2 regions of the Priestia sp. SRI_019 genome follow, and region 2 is predicted to be linked to the other one. Evidence: a T-box and tRNA genes for the amino acid it is inferred to sense, from the RefSeq annotation. Region 2 holds a T-box; the other holds one or more tRNA genes.

Region 1 (7,365 bases), on a different contig from region 2:
TAGATTATTTTCTTTTGCAAATTCTTTTGTTACTGTCAATGTGTACGTATTATTAAACTTCATTGGATCTAAATAGACAAGGCCGAATTTCTTTTGAAATCCTTCTTTTGCCTGGTTGTACACCTCTGTTTCATCTTTGCTCTCCGGCTGTTCCTTTAGATGCGTCACAATGGCTGTACCCGTATATTCAGGGTACAAGTCAATTTCCTTGTTACGCAGAGCCTCAAATACAAATACTGTTTTTCCAAGCGACGATCGAAGATTTACTTTCATATCGGTTTGATCTTCAATTAATTCTTTGTACATATTAATTAAAATATCTTGTTCTGCACCAATTTTACCTCCGATAACAAGGTCTGGTTTTGTTGCGCTCATCGCTGCAAACGGAGAACCAAGAATGAGTATTAATACGATGATCATAATAAACGAGCGTTTTTTGGACCCTTTTTTAGCTGAATGTTCAATCGTTCGCAGAATTCCATCAAAAATAAGCGCTAATAATGCTGCTGGAATGGCTCCTAATAAAATCAAACTATTATCGCTTCGGTCAATACCAAGCAAAATTAAGCTTCCGAGTCCGCCCGCTCCGATAAGAGCCACGATTGTCGCTGTACCAATAATGAGTACCATCGCTGTGCGAATTCCGGCCATAATGACAGGAAGCGCTAGAGGAAGTTCTACTTTAATTAATCGTCTCCACGAGTTCATCCCCATGGCTTTGGATGCTTCAATTAAAGATGGGTCCACTTCTTTAATTCCGGTATATGTATTTCGTACAATAGGAAGAAGCGAATATAAAAACAGTGCAATAACCGCGGGAAAGGTTCCAATTCCGACAAGAGGAATCAGTAATCCTAATAAAGCGAGTGAAGGAATAGTTTGCAGTACGGCTGTTACGCCAATGATCGGTTCAGCAATGCGGTCATGTCTCGTTAAGTACAGTCCGAGCGGCACTGAAATTAATACGGCGATAACAAGGGCCAGTACTGAAATTTGAATGTGTTCAAGAAGAGCTTGAAACAGTGCGTCTCCTCGTTGATCTAGTAATGTGCTTAGTGCATTCATTACAGCGCTCCTCCTTCTTTCGTCTTATCAGAAAGAAACGCTAATAGAGTTTTGCGCGTTACAACGCCAATGCGTTTGCTCCCTTTTTTCACGGCTATTGCTTCATGGTCGTAAAGGGCGTCCATTGCCTGCTGAACAGTAGCGGTTGAAGCTAGCTCTTCAGTAGGTTCTACGTCTGGCTGTTCACTTTCTTTGAGAAACATATCCAATGTCTCAAATAAAGCATTTCCTTGATTTCCAATAAATGTTTTTACAAATTCATTCTTAGGCTTTTGAATGAATTCCTCCGGGGTTCCAACTTGAACAATTTCCCCGTCTTTCATTAGGCAGATACGATCTCCAAGCGTCATCGCTTCGCTCATATCATGCGTAACAAACACAAATGTTTTTTTGATTTTTTCTTTTAAGCTAATAACATCTTGCTGAAGCTGTTCGCGGCTTAACGGATCGAGGGCACTAAAGGGTTCGTCCATTAAAATAACGGGGGGATCAGCTGCGAGGGCACGCGCTACACCTACACGTTGCTGCTGGCCACCTGAGAGCTCAGACGGCTTTCGGTTTCGATACTGCTTTGGGTCTAGTCCTACCAAGGTAAGCAGTTCATCAATGCGCGTTTTGATTTTATTTTTCTTCCAATGCTTCATCTCGGGTACAATAGCTATATTTTCAGCAATGGTCATATGAGGAAAAAGAGCAATCTGCTGTAGGACATAACCAATGTTCCAGCGTAGCTCATGTATGTTGTGGTCCGATACGAGCTTATCTTTTATGTATAGTTCTCCTTCGGTAATATCATGAAGACGGTTAATCATTTTTAAGGTGGTTGTTTTCCCACACCCACTCGGACCAATTAAAACGAAAAACTCTCCTTCTTTAATTTCTAGATTAATATTTTTCACGGCGGTCGTACCGTCTGGATATTGCTTTGACACATTCTTAAACGTAATCAAATGATCGTTCACACTCCTTGTTGAAATTTAACCCCTAGTTTCGTGTACCCAATGCTTAGAGGCAATAAACATTCTTTTAAGAATATTTCTAAATATGATTCATAAGACATAGTGAAAAAGATATACATGTTTTCTCACAGCGTCCTAATAAGGCTATCAAACTGTTAAAGTTTTCACAAGACGGAGAAGAATTTTAAAGCCATCACAAATAAAAAAACCTTCTTTCAACAAGAAAGAAGGTTTTTTAGTATGCTAGCGACAGGGATCGAACCTGCGACCTCTTGCTTACCATGCAAGTGCTCTACCTACTGAGCTACACCAGCGTCTTGGAAAATTATATCACGTTTAAAATCATTTAGGAAGCGCTTTTTTAAATTTTTTTATTGGTATATTCTCTAATTTGCATCTTCTGAAATTCGCACTTTCTACAAAGTTCCATATTTTATGTTAGAACTCCTCACACAAATTGTGTGAATTTTCTTTTTTTATATTACCCTTAGTAAAAGAGCTTACAAAAGAAGGGAAGAAAATAGATGGAACAACAACCAACCATGACCAAATCAAAAACGGCAACTCCCTACCCAAGAGACTGCACGTTCAGCCTGGAAGATTGGACGACGCTCGCTAAGTATTGGTACCCCGTCGCACGCTGCAGTGATGTAACAGAGAAACCAACGTCCGTAAAACTGCTAGATGTAAATCTAGTTCTATACCGTACCACACACAAAGTAGTAGCGGCTCGTGATTTATGCGTTCACCGAGGCACCCCGCTTAGCATGGGCTGGGTGGAAGATGATGAAATTGTCTGTCCTTACCACGGCTTCCGCTATGCAACGGACGGCGCATGCACATCAATTCCAGCTCACCCTGATGCCAATATTTCTCCCCGCTTGTGTATGGCCGTCTATCCAGTTATTGAACGATTTGGATTAGTGTGGACTTCCCTGACAGGAGAACAAGATAACCTGCCTTACTTCGATGCGTGGGAGGACCCTGATTTTCAGCAAATTGTTTGTCCGAGCTTTGATATCATGGGTTCGGCCGGTCGTCAAATGGAAGGCTTTTTAGACGTAGCTCATTTTGCTTGGGTTCACACGGACACATTTGGTGATCGAAACAACGCCTTTGTGCCTAAGTATAAAGTAAGCGATACAGAGTATGGGCTTCATGTAGAATATACGAGCACCGTGAGCAATTATTCCAAAGAACAGCAGCATTTAAATCCACCTGATTTTAAATGGCTTCGTGTCTTTGATGTTTATCCACCGTTTACAGCTACGCTAAAAGTATACTTCCCAGAAGGCGCAGAGCTGTGGATTATGAATGCAGTCTCTCCTATTTCAGCCCGCGAAACACGTTTATTCGCACCAATCGCTCGAAACTTTGACAAAGATTCGAGCGTTGAAGGTGTGTATGACTTTAACCTTCGCGTCTTTGACGAAGACCGTGAAATGGTTGAAAATCAAAAACCTGAAGACTTGCCTTTAGACCTGCAGATGGAAGCGCACATTATGGCTGATCAAACGTCCATCGGCTACCGGAAACTATTAAAGAAAATGGGCTTAAGTTTTAGATATACAAGCTAAAAAAATCCCCGCTGTCTCAGCGGGGATTTCTTTTTCATTTAGCGAACTGCTCACGTCCTGCTTTTTCCTTTATCACTTCATCTTCACTTGCCGGCGTTGCGCGTTTCATAAATAATGAAAGAATTAAGGCAACCACCACTAGTACTACTGAGACGGCAAACGCATCGTTAATCCCTTGTACCATTGCCTGCATCCCAATCTGTTCTTTCATTTGAGCTGCCCCGGCTGCGGTTGCATTCGCTGCTCCCGCTCCGCTCATTGCATCTTGAGCGAGCTCTTTTGCATGCGTAGCTGTACGGTTTGACATCACCGTTACTAAAAGAGCCGAACCAATAGCTCCCGATACTTGTTGAAGCGTGTTATTCATCGCAGTACCATGCGGATTAAAGCGCTGCGGCAGCTGATTTAATCCGTTTGTCATAACCGGCATCATCACCATAGACATTCCGAACATGCGAAGTGTGTAAAGCGTAATGAGCGTTGTATACGTCGTATCAAGCTCTAAGTTACTGAAGAAATACGTCGTAACGGCTGTAATTGTCAGACCGGTTACAGCCAGTGCACGCGCTCCAAATTTATCAAATAATTTTCCGGTAATCGGTGACATCACACCCATTAATAGCGCACCCGGAAGCATTAGTAATCCTGAATGAAGCGGAGAAATGCCTCGTACCGTTTGAACATAAATTGGCATTAGCAGCATGGCTGAGAATAATGCCATTGTGATCACCATTGAAATCGTTGATGATAAAGCAAACATTGGATATTTAAAAATGCGGAATTCAAGCATAGGTGTTTTAAGCTTGAACTGACGCGTAATAAATAAAATCAGCGCCACAGCTCCTACGATAATGGTGCCGTATACTTCCACAGAATCCCAGCCTTTATCTCCTGCTGAGCTAAATCCGTATAGAAGTCCCCCAAATCCAATCGTAGATAACACAAGCGATAGGAAATCCAAATTGATTTCCACTTTTTCTTTTTTGTCTTTTAATAGGAAGAAAGAGCCTATTAATACAATTGCCGCGATTGGCGTAACAAGGTGGAACAGCATTCTCCACTCATAGTGTTCAATTAGCCACCCTGATAAAGTAGGACCAATTGCCGGAGCAAAAATCATAACTAAACCGAAAATCCCCATCGCAGCTCCGCGTTTTTCTAATGGAAAACTTGTGAGCAATACGTTCATTAAAAGCGGCATCATAATGGCTGCGCCTGATGCTTGAATAATACGAGCGGTTAACAAGACCGAAAATACGGGCGAAGCACCGGCAAGTATTGTTCCTGCTGTAAATAAAGTCATAGCCGTTAAAAATAAGCCTCTGACAGAATAGCGCTGAATTAAAAAAGCGGTAGTTGGAATCATAATACCATTCACTAACATATAACCAGTAGAAAGCCACTGGACAGTTGACGTTGTCACCTCTAAGTCTTTCATAATAGACGGCAGCGCCACGTTTAATAATGTTTCATTCAACAATGAGATAAAAGCGCCAATTAACAAAATAGCAATTATGCCATAAGGCGGCTTTTCCATTTGATTTATCGATTGACTCATTATTGTACCTCCTTATACTTTAAGTTCATTTTTTTAGACACATGTTCTACATAGAGTATATTATACTGTGAGTTCAATTTATGCAAGTGAAAAATCTTGCGTTCATACCCTTTATTTTATCGACTTTTTTAGTCCTATAATCCTTTTATATCAATGCATTTTCGCGGTATCGTCTATTTTTTCGAAAAGAACATTTGTGTAAACGCTTTAAATCATGTATCATAAAGTTGGATCATGAGTCTAATTTTATATTTAGGTGATAATAATGAATAACCGAAAACAGCAAGTTGTAAAAAATGCACACCATCTCTTCGTTGAGAAAGGATTTCAAGCTACTTCTATTCAAGACATCATTGATTATAGCGGCATTTCAAAAGGAACATTCTACAACTATTTTTCTTCAAAAAATGAATTATTAATCGCTGTTTTCACATGGCTTCATACGACCATTGAACAAGAGCGGAATCAGCTGCTGGTTGGTAAAAGTCTGACCGATGTAGATGTATTTGTTAAACAGATTGATGCACAGATGAAAAACCATCATAAACATAAATTTTTCACATTACTTGAAGAAGTATTTGTTTCCAATGATCCTGACTTAAAAGCGTACATAAAAAAAACCCAGTTTATCGAAGTAAACTGGGTTTACAAGCGGTTCATTGATTTATTTGGACAAGAAAAGAAACCGTACCTGCTAGATTGTGCAATTATGTTTCTTGGCATGCTTCATCGCAACTTTCACTATAATTTTATGGTTAATGGCACAAATACTGACCCACATGAGATCATAAGCTACAGTGTCAAACGCTTGCTTCCTCTTGTAGACGAAGTAGCAAATTCAGGAGACATTTTGCTCGATCCGCAAACGATTAAAGAATGGCTTCCATCTTGCCCGAATACTAAAAATCAAATAGAACAGGATATTTCTGCAGCACTTATCGATTTAAAAAAACAGGTTCACAAACAATTTACTGATGAATTCGAACGTCAAAAATGCACAGAGCTTATTAGTTTTATTGAAGAAGAGCTGTTTAAACAGTCAAATCCCCGGAAGTTTGTTGTTGATAGTGCTCTTCATTCGTTACAGCAGCTGTCTGTCAACAAAAGTAAGACAACGCTAGAGGATTTACAGACGATGATTGATCAGTATGTGAGTGAACTTCATTAAAAACAAATTAAGCCATAACGAAATCAATACAATCTAAAAACGAACAAATGAGATACATGAGCTGAACCTCTTGTTCCACCGCTGTTGATTTCCGTGCAAGGCTTCGCTTTCAGGGGGCAGTCTTGAACGGAAATCCACGGCTAGAAGCAGCTAAACATATAAAATTCACGTTCATCATAATAACAAAAAAACGAACGATTAATATTTTTTAATTAATCGTTCGTTTGTAATTCCAGCTAAAATACTTTTATCCCAGCCTCTTTTTTATTTTCCTCCAGTAAACGAGATTCCTTTAATGAAATATTTGTTAAAAAACGCATAAATGAGCAAAATTGGAAGGGTAAAAACCATGGAAGCTGCCATAATATAGTTCCAATAACTGATATACTGACCTTTAAATGTGTTAAGGCCTAAAGTCAACGTGAACATATTTTCATCAGACATCACAATTAAAGGCTTCATAAAGTCATTCCAAAAACCCATAAACACAAAAATTGTTTGTGCTGCTAGCGCAGGCTTTGCAAGTGGAAGGACTATTTTGAAGAATGTTCCAAACTTTGACAACCCATCTAACTCCGCTGCTTCTTCAAGTTCTTTTGGGAAATTGATAAAAAATTGACGCATCATAAATATAAAAGTCGCATTTACCATTCCTGGTACAATCATTCCCTGATAGGTATTTAACCAGCCTAACTCTTTCAAAATTAAAAAATTAGGGATCATGGTTACTTGCCCAGGAATCATAAGCACAGCTAAAATAATAATAAACAAACTTTTCTTTCCCGGGAAACTGAGGCGTGCAAGGGCATAACCAGCCATTGAGTTAAAGAGCAAATTCAGAGCTGTTCCTACTAAAGCAATAAATAAGCTATTAAACATCCAGCGCGGGAACAGCTTTTGTTCCACAAAAATTTGTTTATAGTTGTCTAGCGTAAAGTGTTTCGGAATAAAGTTCACCGTACCTGACACAATTTCTTCAAGCGTTTTAAAAGAAGCTGACAGCGCCCAAATAAATGGAATTAGCGTAATCAGTGCGTA
Region 2 (7,365 bases):
TACTTGAAGCTATCCCTTTTATCTTGCTTGGAGTATTTGCATCTGCTCTTATTCAAGTATTTGTCTCAGAAGAACTTGTTCAACGTCTGATTCCAAAAAATCCATATATTGCGCTTCTACCTGCTGTTTTAGTAAGCGCCCTTCTACCCGTTTGTGAATGTGCCATTATTCCAGTTATAAGGCGGTTATTAAAAAAAGGAATGCCTCTTCATATCGGGGTTGTCATTCTAGTGGGGGCCCCCATTTTAAATCCCGTTGTCTTTGCTGCTACTTTTTATGCCTTTCAATCAAATACATCCATCGTCTACAGCCGTATGGGACTAGCTGTTGTTGCTTGTCTATTAATTGGTCTATCCGTTTATTTCTTTTTTAAAAATTCGAATCAGCTACGACATGTACACGTTCATGAACATGAGGACGCAAAAGTAGGTAATAAGTTAAAGCAAACGTTGTATCATGCTAGTGATGAATTTTTCGATATGGGTAAATATTTATTATTCGGGGCGCTTGTGGCAAGTCTATTTCAAACCTTTTTAGATAGACAACTATTAACGAACCTTGCAAGCAATGACTATATGTCTTCTGCCGTTATGATGGGATTTGCTTATGTACTGTCACTTTGTTCAGAAGCAGATGCTTTTGTTGCTTCATCTTTTTCTCATACATTTTCACCTACAGCTCTTCTTGCCTTTCTACTATATGGGCCTATGATGGATTTTAAAAACACAATTATGCTATTGTCTTTTTTTAAAAAACGTTTCGCATTTAGCCTTATTTTTATCATCACTGTGATTGTGTATCTCGTTGTCATGACTTATGGAATAGTTAGTAAGTAGATAGGAGAAGTGGTATGAAAAAAATTGATCAGCAGTTTGTTCTCTATATAAGGGGGATATTACTAATTGGCTTTTCACTACTTATGTTTAAACTTATATTAACGGGTAAAATCGTTCAATTTATCGCGCCCAAAATGATGCCTTTTATATTATTTTCTTCTGGCACCTTTTTTTTGTTGGGCATTATCCAAATTTGGCGAAGTAGCGTAAATAAAAATCTAACTTGCGAATGCGGTCACGATCATGCGGAAAAAGGCAAAATTCGAACAACGTTTATTTACTCTTTATTTCTATTACCTATTATGACGGGCTTTTTATTTTCTAATCACACACTTGACAGTTCCGTTGCAGTAAAAAGAGGATTAACTTTTTCAGTTACTGAATCTGATACTCAGCAACAAACCAGAAGTGATAAAAACATTGAAGCCACTAATTCAGAACTAGAAAAAGATACGAATGATTTATTGTCTGGAAATTCAGAGGAAGCACCAAAGAATGTTCCAACAACACATCAAAATAGTCTTGCTGCTAAAGTGGCTCCTAGAGGTTTCTATGAATTACTTGAAAAGAAGCTAGTCAAACAAACGAAGATTTCTATAAATGACACCGATTATATTCCAGTTATGAATATTATTGAAAACAACACAGAGCAGTTCATTGGGAAAAAAATCGAGGTCAATGGCTTTGTATATCGTGAAAAAGGATTTAAAGATAACCAATTTGTTGTTGCTCGCTTTGGGATATCTTGTTGTGCAGCAGATGCATCTGTATACGGTTTATTATCTAAATTGGAAAATGCGTCAACATTAAAAAACGATAGCTGGGTTCGTATAAAAGGGATAATACAAAAAACTACGTATAATGGAGAAAATGTCCCCTATATTCAGGTTCAACAGATTGAGTCCATTGACCAGCCTGACAATCCGTACGTATATGAACTTTATCAAGGTGAACAACTGATAGGCCCTGAAGAATAAAAAGACTATAAGATATATGTATGATACCAAGGGCCAACTACACGTAATTTATTCGTTATGTTAGATACTTGGGAAATACAAAGGTGTCTAAAAAACTATACTTTTAAGGACTGTAAAATTTCTTATTCTATTTAATAAGTGGAGAAACGTTCTCAAAGGAGATTAACTTTAATTTTACATAGAACAAGAACAATTAATGCGAATCTCAGCGCTTTAAATTTTTTTGATTTTTACTATCATCGATCCTTCAAGATCCTGTTACCATAAACATGATTATTAGAACAAAAAGAAGGTTCCTTGTCGAATGTTAAGGAACCTTCTTTTTGTTCATTATCTCAGTTTCTTTTCAACAATTTCATCCTGAAGTTTTTCAATAAAGTTATCCAAATTGAACGTTTCAGACTTTTCCTCTCCGTGTTTTCGTACATTTACGGAGTTACTTTCCATTTCCTTATCTCCTAATACCAAAATATAAGGAACTTTAGCCACTTGAGCTTCTCGAATCTTATATCCGAGCTTTTGTTCTCGATTATCTAACTCTACTCGAATTCCCTTCTGTCCTAACGTTTCTTTAATTTGTTGTGCATATTGCTGGTGAGCTTTCAGCGATACGGGAATAACCTTTACCTGTACAGGTGCCAACCATGTTGGGAAGACACCTCCAAAGTGTTCAATTAAAATCCCAAAGAAACGGTCAAGAGATCCAAAAATTGCACGGTGAATGACAACTGGACGCTGTTTTTCGTTCTTTTCGTTAATATAATTCAAATCAAATTTTTCTGGAAGCTGGAAGTCTAATTGAATTGTTGCACATTGATGACTTCTTTTTAAGGCATCTTTAATATGAAAATCGATTTTAGGACCATAAAATGCTCCGTCGCCTTCATTCAGTTTATAATCAAAGTTCAATTTTTTTAATACGTTTTCTAAAGAGCTTTCAGCAAGTTCCCATAAGCTATCTTCTCCCATGGAGTCTTCTGGTCGAGTTGAAAGTTCAATATCATATTCAAAACCAAATGTTTTGTAGATATAATCGACTAATTCAATGACCGATTTAATTTCACTCTCAATTTGTTCAGGAGTAACAAAGATATGAGCATCATCTTGACAAAACGTACGTACTCTTAACAATCCATTTAGAGCCCCACTGAATTCATGACGATGAACTTGGCCGAATTCCCCCATGCGGATTGGTAAATCTCTATAGGAATGGAGCTTATTTTTAAAGATAAGCATATGACCAGGACAGTTCATAGGCTTTAGGGCAAATTTAGCGTTATCAACTTCTGAAAAATACATATTATCCTTGTAATGATCCCAATGACCCGATTTTTCCCATAATTGTTGGTTCATCATAAAAGGTGTGCGTACTTCTTCATATTGATGCTTTTCTTGAACGGATCGTAGGAATTGCTCCATCTGATTTTTAACGATTTGCCCATTAGCTAAATAAAAAGGCATTCCAGGTGCTTCATCAGAAAACATAAATAATTCTAGCTCATTTCCTAACTTTCGATGATCTCTTTTCGCTGCCTCTTCTAGAAACAATACATACTCATTTAACTGTTTTTGAGAACGAAAAGCTACGCCATATACACGTTGTAACACTTGATTATCACTGTTACCTCTCCAGTAAGCTCCCGACACTTTTGTTAATTTAAACGCCTTAACCATTCCAGTAGAAGGTAGGTGAGGGCCTCGACATAAATCAAAAAACTCTCCTTGCTTATAAATCGTAACTGTTTCATTCATAGGGATATCACGTAATAACTCGAGTTTCAACTCGTCATTTATTTCGCTAAATATTCTTTCAGCTTCACTGCGTGTCACTTCAGTACGTTCAATAGGATGATTTTCATTAATAATTTTCTTCATTTCATGTTCAAGTTGTAGCAACTCATTAGAAGCAATCGTTGTAGAAAGATCCATATCGTAATAAAATCCATCTTCAATAACCGGTCCTACACCTAATTTCACATTCTTATGTACTCTTTTTACTGCCTGAGCAAGTATGTGAGCTGTTGTATGCCTCATAATTTCTAGACTTTCGTCAGACTCTAATGTTAAGATTTCGATTTCTGCATCTTGATTAATAGATCGATGCAAGTCATATAATTCTCCATTTACTTTACCCGCAACGGCTTTCTTCTTTAGGCTAGAACTAATCGATTCTGCAATAGTATGTAGCGTAATACCTTTTGAGAACTCTTTCTCATTTCCATCTAAAAAGCGAATTTGAATCAAATCTTTACTCATAATAACCTCTCCCATTTAAATAAAGTCAAAAAAAAAAACATACTCGTCCCTAAGTAAGGGACGAGTATGTTTTCACACGTGGTACCACCCAAATTCCCATCAATATAAAAAATAGATTGATGGCTCTGGTGCTGTAACGTCGCAAACGTTATTAATTACTACTATTTCACTAATAAAGCTCCAAGGTGGTAAATTATCTCTCTTTCTTAAGGGCTCACAGCCAAAGACCCTATTCTCTGTAAAGAAATATAAAAATAATTCGTGTCCTTTTCAACGCTCAACATGTTTATTTCCAATAAATGAAATTATAATTTATATTATTTGTAAATGTCAACACTTAATTCTAAATATGTAATTAGTTAGATATTTTCACTTAAAAAGATGGTTTATTGGTAGGGCTATTTTTATCTATGTTTTTTGTATTGTACACTAGTAAATATCCAAAAATACTTATAATACCAAAAATAACCCCAAACATTGTGAATATGATTTCACCTCTTAAAACTTCTAGTAATGTACCCGACAAAATGGGGCCTATGGACATACCAGTATATCTGACAAAGTTAAATACTCCCATAGCACTAGCTCGGTTTTGCTCAAATTGATGAGTCAATATAGTTGCATAAGAAGGTGTTAAAATGCCAATTCCCATTCCATAAATGAATAGGCTTAGCGACATAAGGGATAAAGAAACAGTATGTGTGAGTCCAAACCCTATAACACTAAAAGCAATTAAAAAATTAGTAAAGGTAAATACATTTATAAGAGAAATCTTCTTTTGAATGTATTTAAATAATAGACTTCCGGCTATAAGACTTATCGTCATAGGCAGATAAAGCAAACCAACAAGCTTTAGATTTAGATGATAGTGGCTTGTTAATAATACGGGGAGATAAACTAGAACAGAAAAGTAAATCAAAAAGTTCAAGAAGCTTAATGACAACAATATACTTCCCATCTTGTCCTTCACCATTACACGATAAAAATGAAGCCCGTTCCTCTTGCTTGTCTTGTGTTTTTTTGGGTCTTTAGGAAAAAACAATATATTGATAATGAGTAAAAGAATAGATGTACCCACTAATGACCAGAAAACACCCTCATAATTGTATCGGTCTCCTATGAATCCGCCTAAGATGGGAGCTACTGCGGGAGCAATGGATAACAAGGTTTGATAAGTTCCCATAGCACTTCCACGTTCTTCCCCATCAAAAAGATCCGTTATTGTAGCAGCCGCAATCAATGGAATAGCTGCTGTTCCGAGGGCTTGCAAAGATCGAAAAATGAGAAACAACGTAAAGTTACTTGTAACAGCGCACCCAATACTAGCCAATACTGTAAGCATAAGACTAGGGAGAAGAATAAAACGACTTCCTTTAAAATCAAGAATGGTACCGTAGACTATTTGCATAATAGCTGTAATAAAGATGAACAATGAAACAGTTAGATTGACTAATGTTGTGCTCACATCAAATGAATCCTTAATTAACGGAATAATAGGCGAGTAAATATTTTGATTTAAAGATGCAAAAAATGCACTTATAAAAACGACGTATAAGATAAAAATAGGTTTTGTATTTGTATGTCCCATATAAATCTCCTACCTTGTAAATAAGTTTTTCCATATAAAAAGTATGTTTGACATTCTAAAAGCACCTAATTTGGTTATTCTTGTCTTAATCCATTAATCATCGTTTCAAGGAATTCTAATATAATTTTTTGTTTGTCATCAGAGAAATCATCAATTAAATTATAAAATTGTCGTTTCCTCTTGCTATGTAGTTTTTCGTGAAGGTCGAAAACTTGTTTTCCTTTTGCTGTTAACTTAAAGTAAACCTCTTTCTTATTGTCTGCTAATTGAAATCTTCTAATTAACTCATCTTTCGTTAATTTTCGGGTAATTTTTGTGATATTTGCTTTAGATAAATTCATCCTAGTCGCAATCCCTATATTATTTATAGGTCCATTATTTCCGATGCATTCAATCACGTGGATGCTGCTCATATTACTGGGTAATGCTCCTATTTCGTGCAGTTCTTTTTCATCAAGATAATCAAAAAATGTTTGGGAGACTGAGTCAGCTTTTTGTTCATTCAAGTGTAATAATTGCAAATAATTTTCGTATATTAACTGTTTAGATAATAGAGACATATTGGTTCCTTACCTTTCTAATGTATAAATGATTAATGTTTACTAGTAAACATTATACTACTAACAAGCTATTAAATGAATGTAAAATCTCATTTTCATACAATAAAATGAGATTTCATAGTAATTAAAACCTATTATATTTGCAGATAAAACACTTATTTATTTACAAAATAAAGAAAAAATGTTGACTTTTACAAATATTTGGATTTAAAATAGTTTTTGTTTACTAGTGAACATTAACTGTTTAATTGTAGGAGTTGAAATAGCTATGTCACAAATTCTTTTAGAAAAAATAGCTAAGCCTTTATTTGCTGTTGAACCTTTATCACAAAATTGCCAGCGAGGGGAATTGTGTCTCCCCTTCTAGCTAATATCGCCTTATGCGGTATGGAAGAAGAGATTGGTATTGTCTATAAAAAGACGTACAAATCAAACGGAGGATATAAAATCGATCCCAAATGTAAGGTAGGACGTGTTCTCTACGCTGATGACTTCGTCATCGTAACCGAAACGAAGGAACAAGCTAAAAGTATGTATCAAAATCTAATTCCTTATTTACAAAAACGAGGAATTACACTCAGCGCCGATAAAACTAGGATTACACATATCGATAATGGGTTCGATTTTCTTGGCTTCTCGCTGCGTCAATACGAAACAGGACAAGGAAAGAAGTTATTCATTAAACCTAGCAAAGATAGTATTAAAAAAGCTAAAAACAAGATAAAAGATACGTTCACAAGGATGAGAGGACGACCAGTAAAAGAAATTATACGTGTCTTAAATCCTATTATTAGAGGTTACGGACAGTATTGGAAACATGTCGTTTCCAAAAAGACGTTTAGTTATATGGACCATTATGTTTTCTCTAAGTTAATCAAACATCTTAAACAATTACACCCAAAGAAGTCGTGGAAGTGGATTACTAAGCGTTATTTTAAGAAACCCAACCACGGTGGAAATAATAAATGGACTCTCACCTGCCCACTTACTAATATTCAATTGTTGAAGATGGCCTGGATTAAAATAGAAAGACACGTGATGGTAGCCTATAAGAACAGTCCAGATGATCCGAACCTAAAAGGATATTGGGAAAAGCGAGACCGTAAGGTCTTCAATAGCGAAAATACGCTAGACAGAATGAAACTCGC

The links. A T-box is a leader RNA that pairs with one kind of tRNA and senses whether it is charged. The one in region 2 lies ahead of thrS (threonine--tRNA ligase), so its partner is inferred to be a tRNA-Thr.
Region 1: it encodes a tRNA-Thr, which carries the amino acid that the T-box ahead of thrS (threonine--tRNA ligase) is inferred to sense. The anticodon was not compared.

Annotation. Positions count from the first base shown of each region.
Region 1 covers NZ_JBYCZN010000001.1:963,724-971,088, reverse strand. The annotation lists gene AC2YJL_RS04945 (ABC transporter permease/substrate-binding protein) at 1-1,065, opposite strand, end outside; gene AC2YJL_RS04940 (ABC transporter ATP-binding protein) at 1,065-2,015, opposite strand; tRNA gene AC2YJL_RS04935 (tRNA-Thr) at 2,266-2,338, opposite strand; gene AC2YJL_RS04930 (aromatic ring-hydroxylating oxygenase subunit alpha) at 2,549-3,601, shown strand; gene AC2YJL_RS04925 (DHA2 family efflux MFS transporter permease subunit) at 3,636-5,159, opposite strand; gene AC2YJL_RS04920 (TetR/AcrR family transcriptional regulator) at 5,425-6,327, shown strand; gene AC2YJL_RS04915 (carbohydrate ABC transporter permease) at 6,592-7,365, opposite strand, start outside.
Region 2 covers NZ_JBYCZN010000002.1:948,350-955,714, forward strand. The annotation lists gene AC2YJL_RS15095 (permease) at 1-836, shown strand, start outside; gene AC2YJL_RS15100 (TIGR03943 family putative permease subunit) at 851-1,813, shown strand; gene thrS (threonine--tRNA ligase) at 2,144-4,069, opposite strand; T-box leader at 4,123-4,352, opposite strand; gene AC2YJL_RS15110 (MFS transporter) at 4,443-5,657, opposite strand; gene AC2YJL_RS15115 (MarR family transcriptional regulator) at 5,732-6,217, opposite strand; gene AC2YJL_RS15120 (group II intron maturase-specific domain-containing protein) at 6,569-7,365, shown strand, end outside.